Regions from separate parts of the Kineococcus aurantiacus genome, predicted to be linked through region 1. Evidence: riboswitches for the same ligand, from Rfam matches in the RefSeq annotation. Region 1 holds a riboswitch; each other region holds the start of a gene.
What was found. Region 1 has a riboswitch for thiamine pyrophosphate ahead of BJ968_RS13230 (ECF transporter S component). Riboswitches for the same ligand answer to the same signal wherever they lie in the genome.
Positions count from the first base shown of each region.

Region 2: it holds a riboswitch for thiamine pyrophosphate, as region 1 does, so the genes downstream of both, thiM (hydroxyethylthiazole kinase) here and BJ968_RS13230 (ECF transporter S component) in region 1, are expected to answer to the same signal.
Region 3: it holds a riboswitch for thiamine pyrophosphate, as region 1 does, so the genes downstream of both, thiO (glycine oxidase ThiO) here and BJ968_RS13230 (ECF transporter S component) in region 1, are expected to answer to the same signal.

Region 1 is NZ_JACCBB010000001.1:2,732,280-2,736,622, forward strand. It holds gene BJ968_RS13205 (hypothetical protein) at 1-165, opposite strand, end outside; gene BJ968_RS13210 (NAD-dependent epimerase/dehydratase family protein) at 266-1,249, shown strand; gene BJ968_RS13215 (CsbD family protein) at 1,253-1,426, opposite strand; gene BJ968_RS13220 (DUF4235 domain-containing protein) at 1,659-1,961, opposite strand; gene BJ968_RS13225 (hypothetical protein) at 1,977-2,117, opposite strand; TPP riboswitch at 2,179-2,282, shown strand; gene BJ968_RS13230 (ECF transporter S component) at 2,330-2,935, shown strand; gene BJ968_RS13235 (ATP-binding cassette domain-containing protein) at 2,928-4,343, shown strand, end outside.
Region 2 is NZ_JACCBB010000001.1:1,335,723-1,340,065, forward strand. It holds gene BJ968_RS06370 (thiaminase II/PqqC family protein) at 1-138, opposite strand, end outside; gene thiD (bifunctional hydroxymethylpyrimidine kinase/phosphomethylpyrimidine kinase) at 135-950, opposite strand; gene thiE (thiamine phosphate synthase) at 947-1,570, opposite strand; gene thiM (hydroxyethylthiazole kinase) at 1,567-2,370, opposite strand; TPP riboswitch at 2,363-2,463, opposite strand; gene BJ968_RS06390 (DUF4383 domain-containing protein) at 2,526-2,981, shown strand; gene mgrA (L-glyceraldehyde 3-phosphate reductase) at 3,009-4,043, opposite strand; gene BJ968_RS06400 (LmeA family phospholipid-binding protein) at 4,115-4,343, opposite strand, start outside.
Region 3 is NZ_JACCBB010000001.1:3,325,733-3,330,075, reverse strand. It holds gene BJ968_RS16085 (ThiF family adenylyltransferase) at 1-97, opposite strand, end outside; gene thiG (thiazole synthase) at 94-888, opposite strand; gene thiS (sulfur carrier protein ThiS) at 885-1,094, opposite strand; gene thiO (glycine oxidase ThiO) at 1,094-2,212, opposite strand; TPP riboswitch at 2,200-2,309, opposite strand; gene thiE (thiamine phosphate synthase) at 2,341-2,979, shown strand; gene BJ968_RS16060 (Gfo/Idh/MocA family protein) at 2,984-4,144, opposite strand; gene BJ968_RS16055 (urease subunit alpha) at 4,244-4,343, opposite strand, start outside.

The sequences.
Region 1 (4,343 bases):
GGCCACGTCGTCCTGCAGGCCCAGCGGGTCCTGCGGGTCGCGGGCCGGGCTGGGCACGGGGCCGGAGTCGGCGGCGCGGGCGTTCTGCCGGCTGCCGCCGTCCTGCACGGCGCGGACCTCGGCGTTGTCGCGCGGGTCCACGTGGTCGGTGCTCTCGTCGCTCACCCGGCCACTGTGCGCCGCCCGCGCGCCGCCCGCGCGCCGGACGCGTAGGGTCGCGATCCGGACGAACCAGCTGGACGACGGGGTCGAGGCGAGGAGCACCATGGCGTTGCGGGTCCTGTTCATCGGCGGCACCGGGATCATCAGCTCGGCGTGCGCCGACCTGGCGGTCCGGCGCGGCATCGACCTCACGGTCCTCAACCGCGGTCACGGCACGCGCCCCCTGCCCGAGGGCGCGCGGGTCCTGCGGGCCGACGTGCGGGACCCGGCGAGCGTGGACGCGGCCCTGGGCGACGAGCGGTTCGACGCCGTCGTCGACTTCGTGGCCTTCACCCCCGAGCACGTCGCGGCCGACGTCGAGCGCTTCCGCGGCCGCACCGGGCAGTACGTCTTCGTCTCCAGCGCCAGCGCCTACGCCAAACCCGTCGCGCACCTGCCGATCACCGAGTCCACGCCCCTGCGCAACCCCTTCTGGCAGTACTCCCGCGACAAGATCGCCTGCGAGGAGCTGCTGGCGCGGGAGTGGCGCGAGACCGGGTTCCCGGCCTTCGTCGTCCGGCCCAGCCACACCTACGACCGCAGGAGCGTGCCGCTCGACGACGGCTGGACGGCGGTCGACCGGATGCGGCGGGGCAAGCCGGTCGTGGTGCACGGCGACGGGACCTCGACGTGGGTGCTGACCCACCACACCGACTTCGCCGCCGGCTTCGTGCCGCTGCTGGGGGAGCCCGCCACGATCGGCGACGTCGTCCACCTCACGGGCGACGAGGTGCTCACGTGGGACGGGATCGCCCGGCGGCTGGGGGCCGCGGCCGGGGTCCCCGACCCGCAGCTCGTGCACGTGCCGAGCGAGGTGATCGCGCGCGAGGCGCCCGACCGCGGGCCGGGGCTGCTGGGGGACAAGGCGCACTCGGTGGTCTTCGACAACGGCAAGCTCAAGCGGTTCGTGCCCGGGTTCGAGGCGACGACGAGCTTCGCGCAGGGCGCGCGGGAGATCGTCGCCCACCACGACGCGGACCCGGCCCTGCGGGTCGTCGACGCCGTCGCCGACGCCCGTCAGGACCGGCTCGTGGAGCGGTTCGGCTGAGGGTCAGCCCTTGAAGGCGTCCTTGACGTGCTCGCCGCGCTGCTTGAGGTCGGCGGCCGCCTGGTCCTTCTGACCCTCGCGGCGCAGTTCCTCGTCGTCCTTGGCGCCGCCGACGGCCTCCTTCGCCTTCCCAGCGAGGTCCTGGGCCGCGTTCTTGATCTTGTCGCTCGCGCTCATCGTCGCTCTCCTCCCTGCTCCCGGGTGGTTCCCGGTGCGGACCACCACTGCAGCACCGCCGCGGCCGGCCCGCACCCGGGGAGGGCCCCCGCGCGGGGTCGGTCCCGGGGAGGGTTCGTGGAGGCCCCGAGGTGGTCGCGCAGCACCCGCCCGACGGCCGCGTCCGGGCGCGCGCGACCGGACCCCCACCCGCGCGGGGCGGGGGCCGGCCGCGGCAGTCACGGACCGGTGGTCAGGAGTTGGCCTCGACCCCACCGTCGTCGCCCGGGCCCAGACCCGGCGGCAGCTCGCCGAAGCTCTTGCGGTACCAGACCGCGGCCTGGCGCTCCACGACGAGCCGGGTCAGGCCGATGATCGCGCCGGAGGCCAGCGCCCAGACCACCGCCTCCCTCCACGCCACGTCCGGGTCCTCCGGGTTGTCCGGCGGCGGGGACCCCGTCGCCGTCACCCAGATCTTCTTCGTGACGCGGCTCGCGACCGCGGTCGCGAGGATGCCGGCACCCGGGCCGACCAACTTCCAGACGATCGAGCTCATGCGCCGAACCCTGCCCTACAGCAGGTCCAGGAGCCAGCCCAGGAGCGGTGTGAGGGCGGCCGCGCTGCCGCCCAGCACCGCGACGACCACGACCAGCGTCAGCAGCCGGACCGCCCTCGACGGCCCACCGTCCGGTCCCCGCATCATCCGCAGCACCCCCCCATCCTCCCAGTCCCGTCACCCCCACCGCGGGAGGCGGGGACGGGGGTAGGGTCGGGGCACACGACAGGGGAGCGCCGTGGGCGCTGAGAGTGCGGGTACCCGCAGACCCTCGAACCTGATCCGGCTCACACCGGCGTAGGGAGTCGGGACGTCCTCGACGCGTGGCCACCCGGCCGCGCGTCCCCCTCCTGGACCCAGGAGGAACCATGAGCACCAGCACCGTCAGCCGCGCCCGCAGCCCCCACCGCTGGCGCACCGTCGACCTCGTCACCGCCGCCGTGCTCGGCGTCGCGTTCGGCGTCGTCTTCTGGGGCTGGGACGTCCTGTACGCCGTCCTGACGCCCCTGTTCACCGCTGTCCCGTTCGTCCAGAGCATCCTCGCCGGGGTGTGGCTGCTGCCCGCGGTCGTCGCGGCCCTCGTCGTGCGCCGGCCCGGGGCCGCACTGCTCGCCGAAGTGGTCGCGGCCAGCGTCGAGGCCCTGCTGGGCAACCAGTGGGGCACGTCCGTCCTCGTCTCCGGCGTCATCCAGGGCCTCGGCGTCGAGATCGCGGTCGCCCTGTTCGCCTGGCGCCGGTTCGGCCCGGCCGTCGCCGTCCTCGGCGGTGTCCTGGCCGCTGTCCTCGAAGGCGTCTACGAGCTCTTCGCCTACTACGCCGGGGAGTGGACGTTGCCGCTGCAGGCCGTGTACGTCGGCTGCTTCGCCGTCTCCGGCGCCGTGGTCGCCGGCCTCGGCGGCTGGCTCCTCGTGCGGGCGCTGGCCCGCACCGGGGCCCTGTCCGCCTTCGCCGCCGGGCGCGAGCACGGTGCCTGACCTCACCCTGCGGGGCCTGACGGTCACCTCCCCGCAGGGCCGCGTCCTCCTGCGCGACGTCGACCTCGACGTCGCCGCGGGGGAGCGCGTCCTGCTCGCCGGGCCCAGCGGGGCGGGCAAGTCGACCGTCCTGCGGGCCCTGGCCGGTCTGCTCGGCGAGGAGGTCGACGCCACCGGCGACGTCCGGCTCGACCGGCGCACCCCCGCGCCGGGGGAGGTGGGCCTGCTCGTGCAGGACCCGCTGGACGCCGTCGTCGCCGAGACCGCCGGGCGGGACACCGCCTTCGGTCCCGAGAACGCGGGGCAGGACCGGGCCGCGATCTGGCGGCACGTCGCCCGCGCCCACGCCGCGGCCCGGTTCACCGCCGGCCGCGACCGCGAGGTCGTCACCCTCTCCGGCGGGGAGCGCCAGCGCCTGGCGCTCGCCGGGACCCTCGCGGCCGACCCGGCCGTGCTGCTCCTGGACGAGCCGACGGCCATGCTCGACGCGCCCACCGCCGCCGCCGTGCGCACCGCCGTCCTGGACGCCGCCCGCGGGCGCAGCCTGCTCGTCGTCGACCACGACCTCGCCGCGTGGGCCCCCCACGTCGACCGCGTGGTCCTGCTGGGACCCGACGGCCGCGTCGCCGCCGACGGCGCCCCCGGGCCGGTCCTGGCCGGCGTGGACCACCTGTGGGCGCCCGGGGCCGGCACCCCGGTCCCCCTCGCCGTCCCCGACGGGCTCCTCGCCCCGGTGCTGAGCGTGCGCGGCGACGCGCTGCGGGGCCGGGGGCTGGGGCTGGTGCGCAGCCGCCGGGGGCTGCGCCCGCGCCCGCCCGCCACCGTCCTGACCGGGGTCGACGTCACCGCCGCCGCGGGCGCCGTCACCCCGGTCACCGGTGACAGCGGCGCCGGGAAGTCCAGCCTGCTGGCCCTGCTCGCCGGCCTGGCCCGGCCCACCGCCGGGGAGCTGCTGGCGGCCCCGGAGCTGGCCGGCCGCCGCGGCCGCCGCGCGCCGGGCGACTGGACCTCGGCCGAGCTGGCCGCCCGCACCGGCTGGGTGCCGCAGTTCCCCGAGCACACCTTCGTCGCCGCCACCGTGCGCGAGGAGGCCGCCGCGACGGCCCGCGTCCTGGGCCGCGACACCGCCCGCGCGCAGGAGCTGCTCGAGCTGCTGGGGCTCGCCGACCACGCCGATGTCAACCCCTTCCGGCTCTCCGGCGGCGAGCAGCGCCGGCTGGCGCTCGCCGGTGCCCTGGCCGCGGGACCGGCGCTCGTCCTGGCCGACGAGCCGAGCGTGGGGCAGGACCGGCGGACCTGGTCGGCCGTGGCCGGTCTGCTGCGGGCCGCGGCCCGCGACGGGGCCGCCGTCGTCGTCAGCACCCACGACGGGCGCCTGCTCGACGTCCTCGGCGGGTCCGGCGGGGTG
Region 2 (4,343 bases), 1.4 Mb from region 1:
GATCGCGTCCTGCTCCAGGTAGTGCCGGAACACGGCCGCGTCGAGCGTGCCCGCGCCCAGCTCGGCCAGGAACGGCGACGCCTCGATCGCCGCGCGCACGGCCGCGGTGCGTTCCCACGCCCGGTCGGTGAAGGTCACGGTCGGTCCTCCCGCAGGGCGAAGGCGTGGTCGAGGGGGCCGTGCCCGGACCCGACGCGCAGGGCGGCGCCGGCGCGCAGGGCGGCCTGGAGGTAGTCGCGGGCGGGGTCGGCGAGCTGCTCCCAGCCCGCGCCGGGGTGCAGGGCGGCCTGCGCGGCCAGCGCCGAGGACAGCGTGCAGCCGGTGCCGTGGGTCGCGGTGGTGTCCACCCGGGGCCGCCGCAGGAGGAGTTCTCCGGCGTCGCCGACGAGGACGTCGACGCTGTCCGCCCCGGTCAGGTGCCCGCCCTTGAGCAGGACGGTGGTCCCGCTGCGGGCGAACAGCTCGCGCGCCTGCGCCCGGCACCCGTCGAGGTCGCGGGCCGGTTCGGCGTCCAGCAGGACGGCCGCCTCGGGCACGTTCGGGGTGACGAGGTCGGCCAGCGGCAGCAGGTCCTCGCGCAGGGCGGCGACGGCGGCCGGGTCGAGCAGGCGGTCACCGCTGGTGGCGACCATGACGGGGTCCAGGACGACGCGGCCGACGTCGCGGGAGCGCACCGCGGCGGCCACCGCGGCGACGACGCCGGCGTCGGCGAGCATCCCGATCTTCGTGGCGTGCACGGTGACGTCGTCGAGCACCGCGTCGAGCTGCTGCGCGACGAAACCGGCCGGGACGACGTGGACGCCGCGCACGCCGCGGGTGTTCTGCGCCGTCAGGGCGGTCAGGACGCTCGTGCCGTACACCCCGTGCGCCGCGAACGTCTTCAGGTCGGCCTGGACGCCCGCTCCCCCGCTGGGGTCGCTGCCGGCGACGGTGAGCGCGACGGCGCTCACGCGCGGTCCCACTGGTTCCGCAGCGCCCGGGCCGCGCGTCGCGGGTCGTCGGCCGCGCAGATCTCCGACACGACGCAGAACCCGGTGATCCCGGTGCCGCGCAGGGGGTCGAGGTTGTCGGGGTGGATGCCGCCGATCGCCACGCAGGGCACGGGCGAGGCGGCCACGACGGCCCGCACGCCCTCGGCGCCGAGCGCGGCGGCGGCGTCGGGTTTCGTCGCGGTGTCGCGCACGGGGCCCACCCCGAGGTAGTCCACCACCGCGGGGTCCACCCGCTGCGCCTGCTCGACGGTGGAGACCGACAGCCCGACGAGCAGGCCCGGGGCGATGCGGCGGACCTGCTCGGCCGGCAGGTCCGACTGGCCCAGGTGGACCCCGTCGGCGCCCGCGACGAGCGCCACGTCGACGGCGTCGTTGACGAAGAGGGGCACCCCGGTGCCGGCCAGGACGTCGCGCACGGCGACGACGAGGGCGAGGCGGTCGCGGTCAGGGCCGTGCTTGGCCCGCACCTGCACGGCGTCGACGCCGCCGGCGACGGCGGCCCGCACGACTTCGGCGACCCCGCGGTCGCCGCACAGGGCGGTGTCGGTCACCAGGTACAGGCTGGGGGTGAAGCTCACGCGAGCCGTCCCGCGGCCGCGCCCAGCGCCCCGGCGTCGACGGCGTCGAGCTCGTCGAGCCAGGCGGTGGCGAAGGACCCCGGCCCCGCGGCGCGCTCGGCGGCGCGCTCGGCGGCGACCGCGACGTGCAGGTGGGCCGCGACGGCCGCCACCAGCGGGTCGGGTTCGACCCCGGCGTAGGCGGCGACGAGCGCCCCCAGGGAGCAGCCCGCGCCGGTCGTGCGGGTCAGCAGCTCGTGACCGCCGGGGACGCGGACGGTGCGCCCGGCGTGCACGACGACGTCGACGGTCCCGGAGACGGCCACGGCGCCGCCGGTGCGCGACGACAGCGCCCGCGCGGCCTCGACGGCGTCCTCGACCCCGTCGGTGGCGTCGACCCCGCGCCCCCCGGCTCCGGCGCCGGCCAGCCCCAGGACCTCGGAGGCGTTGGCGCGCACCACGGTCGGGGCGTGCTCGAGCAGGTCGCGGGCCACCCGGGTGCGGAACTCCAGGCCGCCGACGGCGACGGGGTCCAGGACCCAGGGGGTGCCGTGGGCGCGGGCCGCTCCGGCCGCCAGCGCCATGGCCGTCGCCTTGACGTCGTCGAGGGTGCCCACGTTGACCAGCACGGCCGAGGCGACGGCCGCGAACGGGGCGGCCTCGTGGACGTTGTCGACCATCGCCGGGGCGGCCCCGGCGGCCAGCAGGGCGTTGGCGGTGATGGTCTGCACGACCGAGTTGGTGAGGCACTGCACCAGCGGTGCGCGCTGCGCCACCGCGGCCCGTGCCCGCGCGACGTCTTCCCCCGTGACGGCAGCCATGCCGCGACATCCCTTCGTCAGCATTACCTGAATCAGGTTCTCCGGGTGTGATCTCAGCTGCGCGATCCGCGCGCAGCACCCCGTGTCGCGGCCGACAGTAGCACCGCGGGGGGCCGGGCCCGTTTGCGCCGGGGACCACCGGGTAGCGGCTGCTCATGAGCCAGAACTTCGCGGGGTCGGTGGAGCCGGTGCACCCGCGCACCACCGCCGGGCAGCACCTGTCGCTGGTCGTGGGGGTCCTGCTCCTGCTGCTGGGCGTGGCGGGTTTCGCGGTGTCCGGCGTCGGGGACTGGACCGGCGGGACCCAGGAGCAGCAGGTGGTCGGTTTCTCGGTCAACCCGCTCTCCAGCGCCGTGCACGTGGTGCTGGGGCTGCTGGGGCTGCTGGGCCGCACCGGCGCCCGCCGGGGGCGGTGGTTCGGGATCGTGCTGTTCGCCGCCTGCGCCGCGCTGTTCGCGTGGGGCCTGTCCAGCGAGGGGTCCGGCGACACCCCGCTGAACCTGGCGTGGCCGGTCACCACGCTGCACGGGGTCCTGGCCGCGGCGGGTCTGCTCATCGCGCTCGTGCCCGTGCGCGCGGGCCGCAGGCCCTCGACGGCCGAACTGGGCTGACCCCCCGCGGGGGGGCCAGCCCACGGGTCAGTTCTCGCCGCCCTCGCGGACGCCGGCCCACAGGTCGACGCCGGAGTCCACGGCGAACTCCTCGATCGCGGCCAGCTCGGCGTCGCTGAACTCCAGCTTCTGCACGGCGGCCACGTTGTCCTCGACCTGGCGCACCGAACTGGCCCCGATGAGGGTCGTGGTGACCCGGCGGTCGCGCAGCACCCAGGACAGCGCGAGCTGCGCCAGCGTCTGCCCGCGCCCGGAGGCGATCTCCTGCAGACCGCGGATGCGGCGCAGGGTTTCGTCGTTCAGGACCGAGGGGTCGAGGGACTTGCCCTGCGCCGCACGGGAGTCCTCGGGGACGCCGTGGAGGTACCGGTCGGTCAGCAGCCCCTGGGCCAGGGCGGTGAAGGGGATGCAGCCGACCCCCTCGGCCTCCAGGACGTCCAGCAGCCCGGACTCGATCCACCGGTTGAACATGGAGTACGACGGCTGGTGGATGAGCAGCGGCGTGCCGAGGTCGCGCAGGATCCGGGAGGCCTGCAGCGTCCGCTCGGGACCGTAGGAGGAGATCCCCACGTACAGCGCCTTGCCCGACCGGACGATGGCGTCCAGCGCCCCCATCGTCTCCTCGAGCGGGGTGTCCGGGTCCGGGCGGTGGTGGTAGAAGATGTCGACGTACTCCAGGCCCATGCGCTGCAGGGACTGGTCCAGGGACGCCGTGAGGTACTTGCGGGAGCCGCGGTCGCCGTACGGGCCGGGCCACATGTCCCAGCCCGCCTTGGAGGAGATGACCAGCTCGTCGCGGTACGGCGCGAAGTCCTCCCGGAACAGGCGGCCGAAGTTCGTCTCGGCGGAGCCGTAGGGCGGGCCGTAGTTGTTGGCGAGGTCGAAGTGGGTGATCCCCAGGTCGAACGCGCGGCGGGCGATGTCGCGCTGGGTCTGGAACGGCTTGTCGTCGCCGAAGTTGTGCCAGAAACCCAGCGAGAGCGCGGGCAGCTCGACGCCGCTGCGGCCGCAGCGGCGGAAGGGCATGGACTCGTACCGTCCAGCGTCTGCGGTGTAGGTCACAGCGCGATCCTGTCACGCGGGCCGGGCCGCACGGCCGCGGCGGGGCCGGGGCCCCGGGTGGGCGGGGCGGCTCAGGGGACGTCGACGGGGCCCGGCGCGAGCGCGCCCTCCACGGCGAGGCCGGTGTCGGTGACGCGCAGACCGCTCAGCCGCACCTGCGCCGGCACCCCCTCCAGCGGGACGGACAGGTCATCGACCCCGGCCAGCTCCAGCAGCCGCCGCGCCCGGCTCAGCGGCACCGTCGCCCCGGCCAGCTGCGCGCTGACCGGTTCGAGGCGGACGGCCGCGCCGTCCAGGACG
Region 3 (4,343 bases), 590 kb from region 1:
GCGCCTGCTCGCCGAAACCCGGCAGCTGCAGCTGGCGGGCGTAGCGCCGCCGTTCGGCCGGGGTGAGCCCGGCCGCCGGTTCCACCAGCGCGGTCACGACGCGGCCCCGAAGTCGGCCCCGAAGTCGGCCATGCCCCGCAGCGGGGAGGACGCCTGCGCCAGCGGGCGGCGCGGGATGCGCCCGGCGAGGTGGGCCTGCCGGCCGGCCAGGACGGCGTGCCGCATGGCCGAGCCCATGAGCTCGGGGTCGTGGGCGCGGGTCACGGCGGTGGCCAGCAGGACGGCGTCGCAGCCCAGTTCCATCGCCAGCGCGGCGTCCGAGGCCGTCCCGACGCCCGCGTCGAGGACGACGGGGACCGAGGCGCGTTCGGCGACGAGGGCGATGTTGTGGGGGTTGAGGATCCCCAGCCCGGTGCCGATGGGGGCGCCCAGCGGCATGACGGCCGCGCAGCCGAGCCGTTCCAGGCGCAGCGCGAGGGCGGGGTCGTCGTTGGTGTAGGCCAGGACGGTGAAACCGTCCTCGACGAGCCGGTCCGCCGCGTCGAGGAGTTCGGTGGCGTCGGGCAGCAGCGTCTCCTCGTCGGCGACGACCTCCAGCTTCACCCAGTCGGTGCCCAGCGCCTCGCGGCCCATCCGGGCCGTGAGCACGGCCTCGTGGGCCGTGCGGCACCCGGCGGTGTTCGGCAGGACGTCGACGCCCACGCGGTCGAGGACGTCGAGCAGCGAACCCCGGGCGCCCGGGTCGACGCGGCGCATGGCCACGGTCGTGAGCTGGGTGCCCGAGGCGCGCAGCGCCCGTTCCAGGACGTCGTGGTTGGCGGCTCCCCCGGTGCCGGTGATGAGCCGGGAGGAGAACTCCCGGCCGGCGATGACGAGCGGGTCGTTCACCCTCCGGCCACCGCCCCGAGCAGTTCCACGCGGTCCCCGGCGCGCAGGTGCGTCGCCGCCCACCGCCCGCGCGGGACGACCTCGTCGCCGACCGCCACGGCGACCCCGCGCCCGTCGGGCGGGCACGACCCGACCGACGCCACGACGTCGGCGACGGTGTCCCCCGCGGCGCAGGCGAACACCTCACCGTTCAGGACGATCTCCATCAGCCCCTCCACCTCACGAGTTCCTCGAACCTGCCCGGTGCGCACGCCGCGACCGGCGGCGGCACGTCCTGCCCGGTGACCAGCGCGGTGACGGCCTGGGCCGTCACCGCCGACAGCAGCACCCCGTTGCGCCCGTGCCCGACGGCCAGCACGAGCCCCTCGACGTCGCCGGCGCCGATGAGCGGCAGGTTGTCGGGCGAGCCCGGCCGCGAGCGCGCGACGGCTTCGGCGAGTTCCAGCTCGGCCAGGGCGGGCACGAGCGCGCAGGCGTCCTGGAGCAGGTCCCGCACGGCCCCGGCCGTGACGGTGGTGTCGTAGCCGAGGTCCTCGGTCGTGGCGCCGACGACGACCTCGCCGTCCTCGCGCGGCACGACGTACACCGCCCGGTCCCGCACGGTTCCGCGCACGACGTGGTGCGGGACGGGGGAACCGTTGCCGCGCAACCGGAGCACCTGGCCCTTGACCGGGCGCACGGGGGCGTGCGCGGTGGCGCGGGCCCCGGTCGCGAGGACCACGCGGCCGGCCGCGACCTCCCCCTGCGGCGTCCGGACGCCGGTGACGCGCCCGGCGGTCACCGCCGGTTCGCCGGTGGTGCGCCGGAACTCCACGCCGCGTTCGCGCGCGGCGCGCAGCACCGCGGTGACGAGCCGCCGGGGGTCGACCTGGTGGTCACCGGGCACGAGGGTCCCGGCCACGACGGCCGGGTCGAGCAGCGGTTCGCGCTGCCGGCACTGCGCCGCGCTGAGGCGCTCGACCTGCAGGCCCCACTGCTCCTGGCGGCGGCGGACGTCGGCCAGCCGGGCCCGGTCACCCGCGTCGAGCGCGACGAGGAGGGTCCCGGTGGGCCGGTAGCCGACCCCCAGGCCGGAGGCCTCCTGGACGCGGGCCGCGTGGTCGGCGAAACCACCGGCGGCGTGCAGGCCCAGCCGCAGCAGCGCGGGTTCGGAACCGTGCATCTCGCTGACGGGGGCGAGCATCCCGGCCGCGGCGTGCGAGGCCCCGGCACCGGGTTCGGGGTCGACGAGCAGGACGTGCAGGCCCTGTTCGGCCAGCCGCCACGCGCAGGTGGCGCCGACGACGCCACCCCCGAGCACGACGACGTCGTGCGGCACTGCCACCACTCTCCCTTCGCCGGTGCTAACCGGTGCAGGTTCGGACGGTCGGCGAGATCGCTCGCCCTCTCAGCCCGCCTGCCGGGCTCCCGTGGTGGGAGGACCATACCCCCACCGGTGGCAGACTCTCCAGGGTGCCGAAACCCGATCTGCGCGACGCCCGGCTCTACCTGTGCACCGACGCCCGCCGGGAGCGGGGCGACCTGGCCGGGTTCCTCGACGTGGTGCTCGCGGCGGGGGTGGACGTCGTGCAGTTGCGGGACAGGACGCTCGACGCGGTGGAGGAACTGGAGCTGCTGCACCTGACGGCCGACGTGGCCCACCGGCACGGACGGCTGGTGGCCGTCAACGACCGCGCCGACCTCGCGGCCGCCGTGGGGGCCGACGTCCTGCACCTGGGGCAGCGGGACCTGCCGCCGGCCCTGGCCCGGCGGGTCGTGGGCCCCGACGTCGCGATCGGGCGCTCGACGCACGACCGGGAGCAGTTCGACGCGGCGCTGGCCGACGACGACGTCGACTACGCCTGCACCGGGCCGGTGTGGGCGACGCCGACGAAACCCGGCCGCGCCGCGACGGGTCTGGACCTGGTGCGGCACGCCGCGGCGGCGGGGACCGCGAAACCGTGGTTCGCCATCGGCGGCGTGGACCGCGGGACGGTCCCGCAGGTCGTCGCCGCGGGCGCGCGCCGCGTCGTCGTCGTCCGGGCGCTCACCGGGGCCCCCGACGCCGCCGCGGCGGTGCGGGCCCTGCGGGAGGCGCTGCCGGGCGCCTGACCCCTCACCGGGTCCAGGCGACCCCGCACCCGGCGAAGGTCCGCCGTTCGCGCAGCACGGTGGCGACGGCCTCCTCGACGCCGACGAGCCGGACCGCCTCGTCCCCGCCGGGCAGCGGGGTGCGCCGCAGGTGGGCGTCGGCGACCGCCCGGGGGGCGGGTCCGGTGACGACGGCGTCCAGGACGCGGGTGAACGCACCGGCGGCCACGAGCGGGGCCCGCAGCGGCCCGCCGTCGGCGGCGCGGCCGAGGAGGTCGTCGAGCAGGTCGAACCGGTCGTGCCGCGTCACCAGCGGCGGCCGTCCCGGCACCTCCTCGACGACGACGTCGAGGGTGTAGTGCAGCGTCAGCCGGCCCCGGGTGCCCTCGACGACGACGAACGGCTCGCCCGGTTCGGCGGCGGCCAGCGTCACGGCCACCACCAGGTCGGGGGCCTCGCGCAGCGACACGACCAGGGAGGTCGTGTCGTCGGTCTCGATGTCGTTGACGCGGTAGGGGTCGACCTGCACGGCGGTGACGTCCTCGACGCGCGTGCGGCCGGCCACGGCCAGGGCCGTGGCGAGGGCGTGCGCGAGCGGGTTCGTCACGACGCCGTCGGCGACGACGCGCCCGTCGAGGTGGCGGCGCCCGGACCAGGCCGCGCGGGTGAAGTAGGAGCGGGGCCGCACCCAGCAGCCGGCGGCCGCGTACCCGGTGACGTCCCCGACGCCGCCCCGGGCGACGCGGTCGCGGACGTGGTCGAGAGCGGCCGAGCCCAGGCTCTGGAAGCCGACCTGGACGAGCCGGCCGCACTCGCGGGCGACGGCCAGGACCTCGGCGAACTCGGCCAGGCCGGTCGTCGGGGGTTTCTCCAGGACGACGTGGGACCCCGCGCGCAGGGCCGCGATCGCCAGGTCGGCGTGCGTGGGCAGGGGCGTGGCGATCGCGACGGCGTCGGGGGCCCCGGCGGCCAGCAGGTCCGGCAGCGCGTCGAACCAGGGGACCTGCGCGGGGACGACACCGTCCTGGCGGCGCGGTTCGGCGACCCCGGTCCAGCGCAGGCGGCCGGCGGCCGCGCGGGCCCCGAGCCGGTCCACGTAGGTGCGGCCGAACCCGTGGACGCCGGCGAGCGCGACGCTCGGCACCCGGTCGGAGCGGGCCGGCCGCAGCGGGGTGCGTGTGGTCATCGGTGGCCCCTCCGCGTGGTGGTGCGGCGGTCGCCGCGCTTCGGACCCGGCGATGGTAACCGCTTTCCCACCTGCGGTCACCACCCACCCGGGCCACCGCTACAGGAGGTACAGCCGCGTCAGGCTCGTCCGCTCCGCCGCCTCCGAGCTGACCGGTTCCCCGTCGACCGTGACCAGCCCGGTCGGGGCGACGCGCACC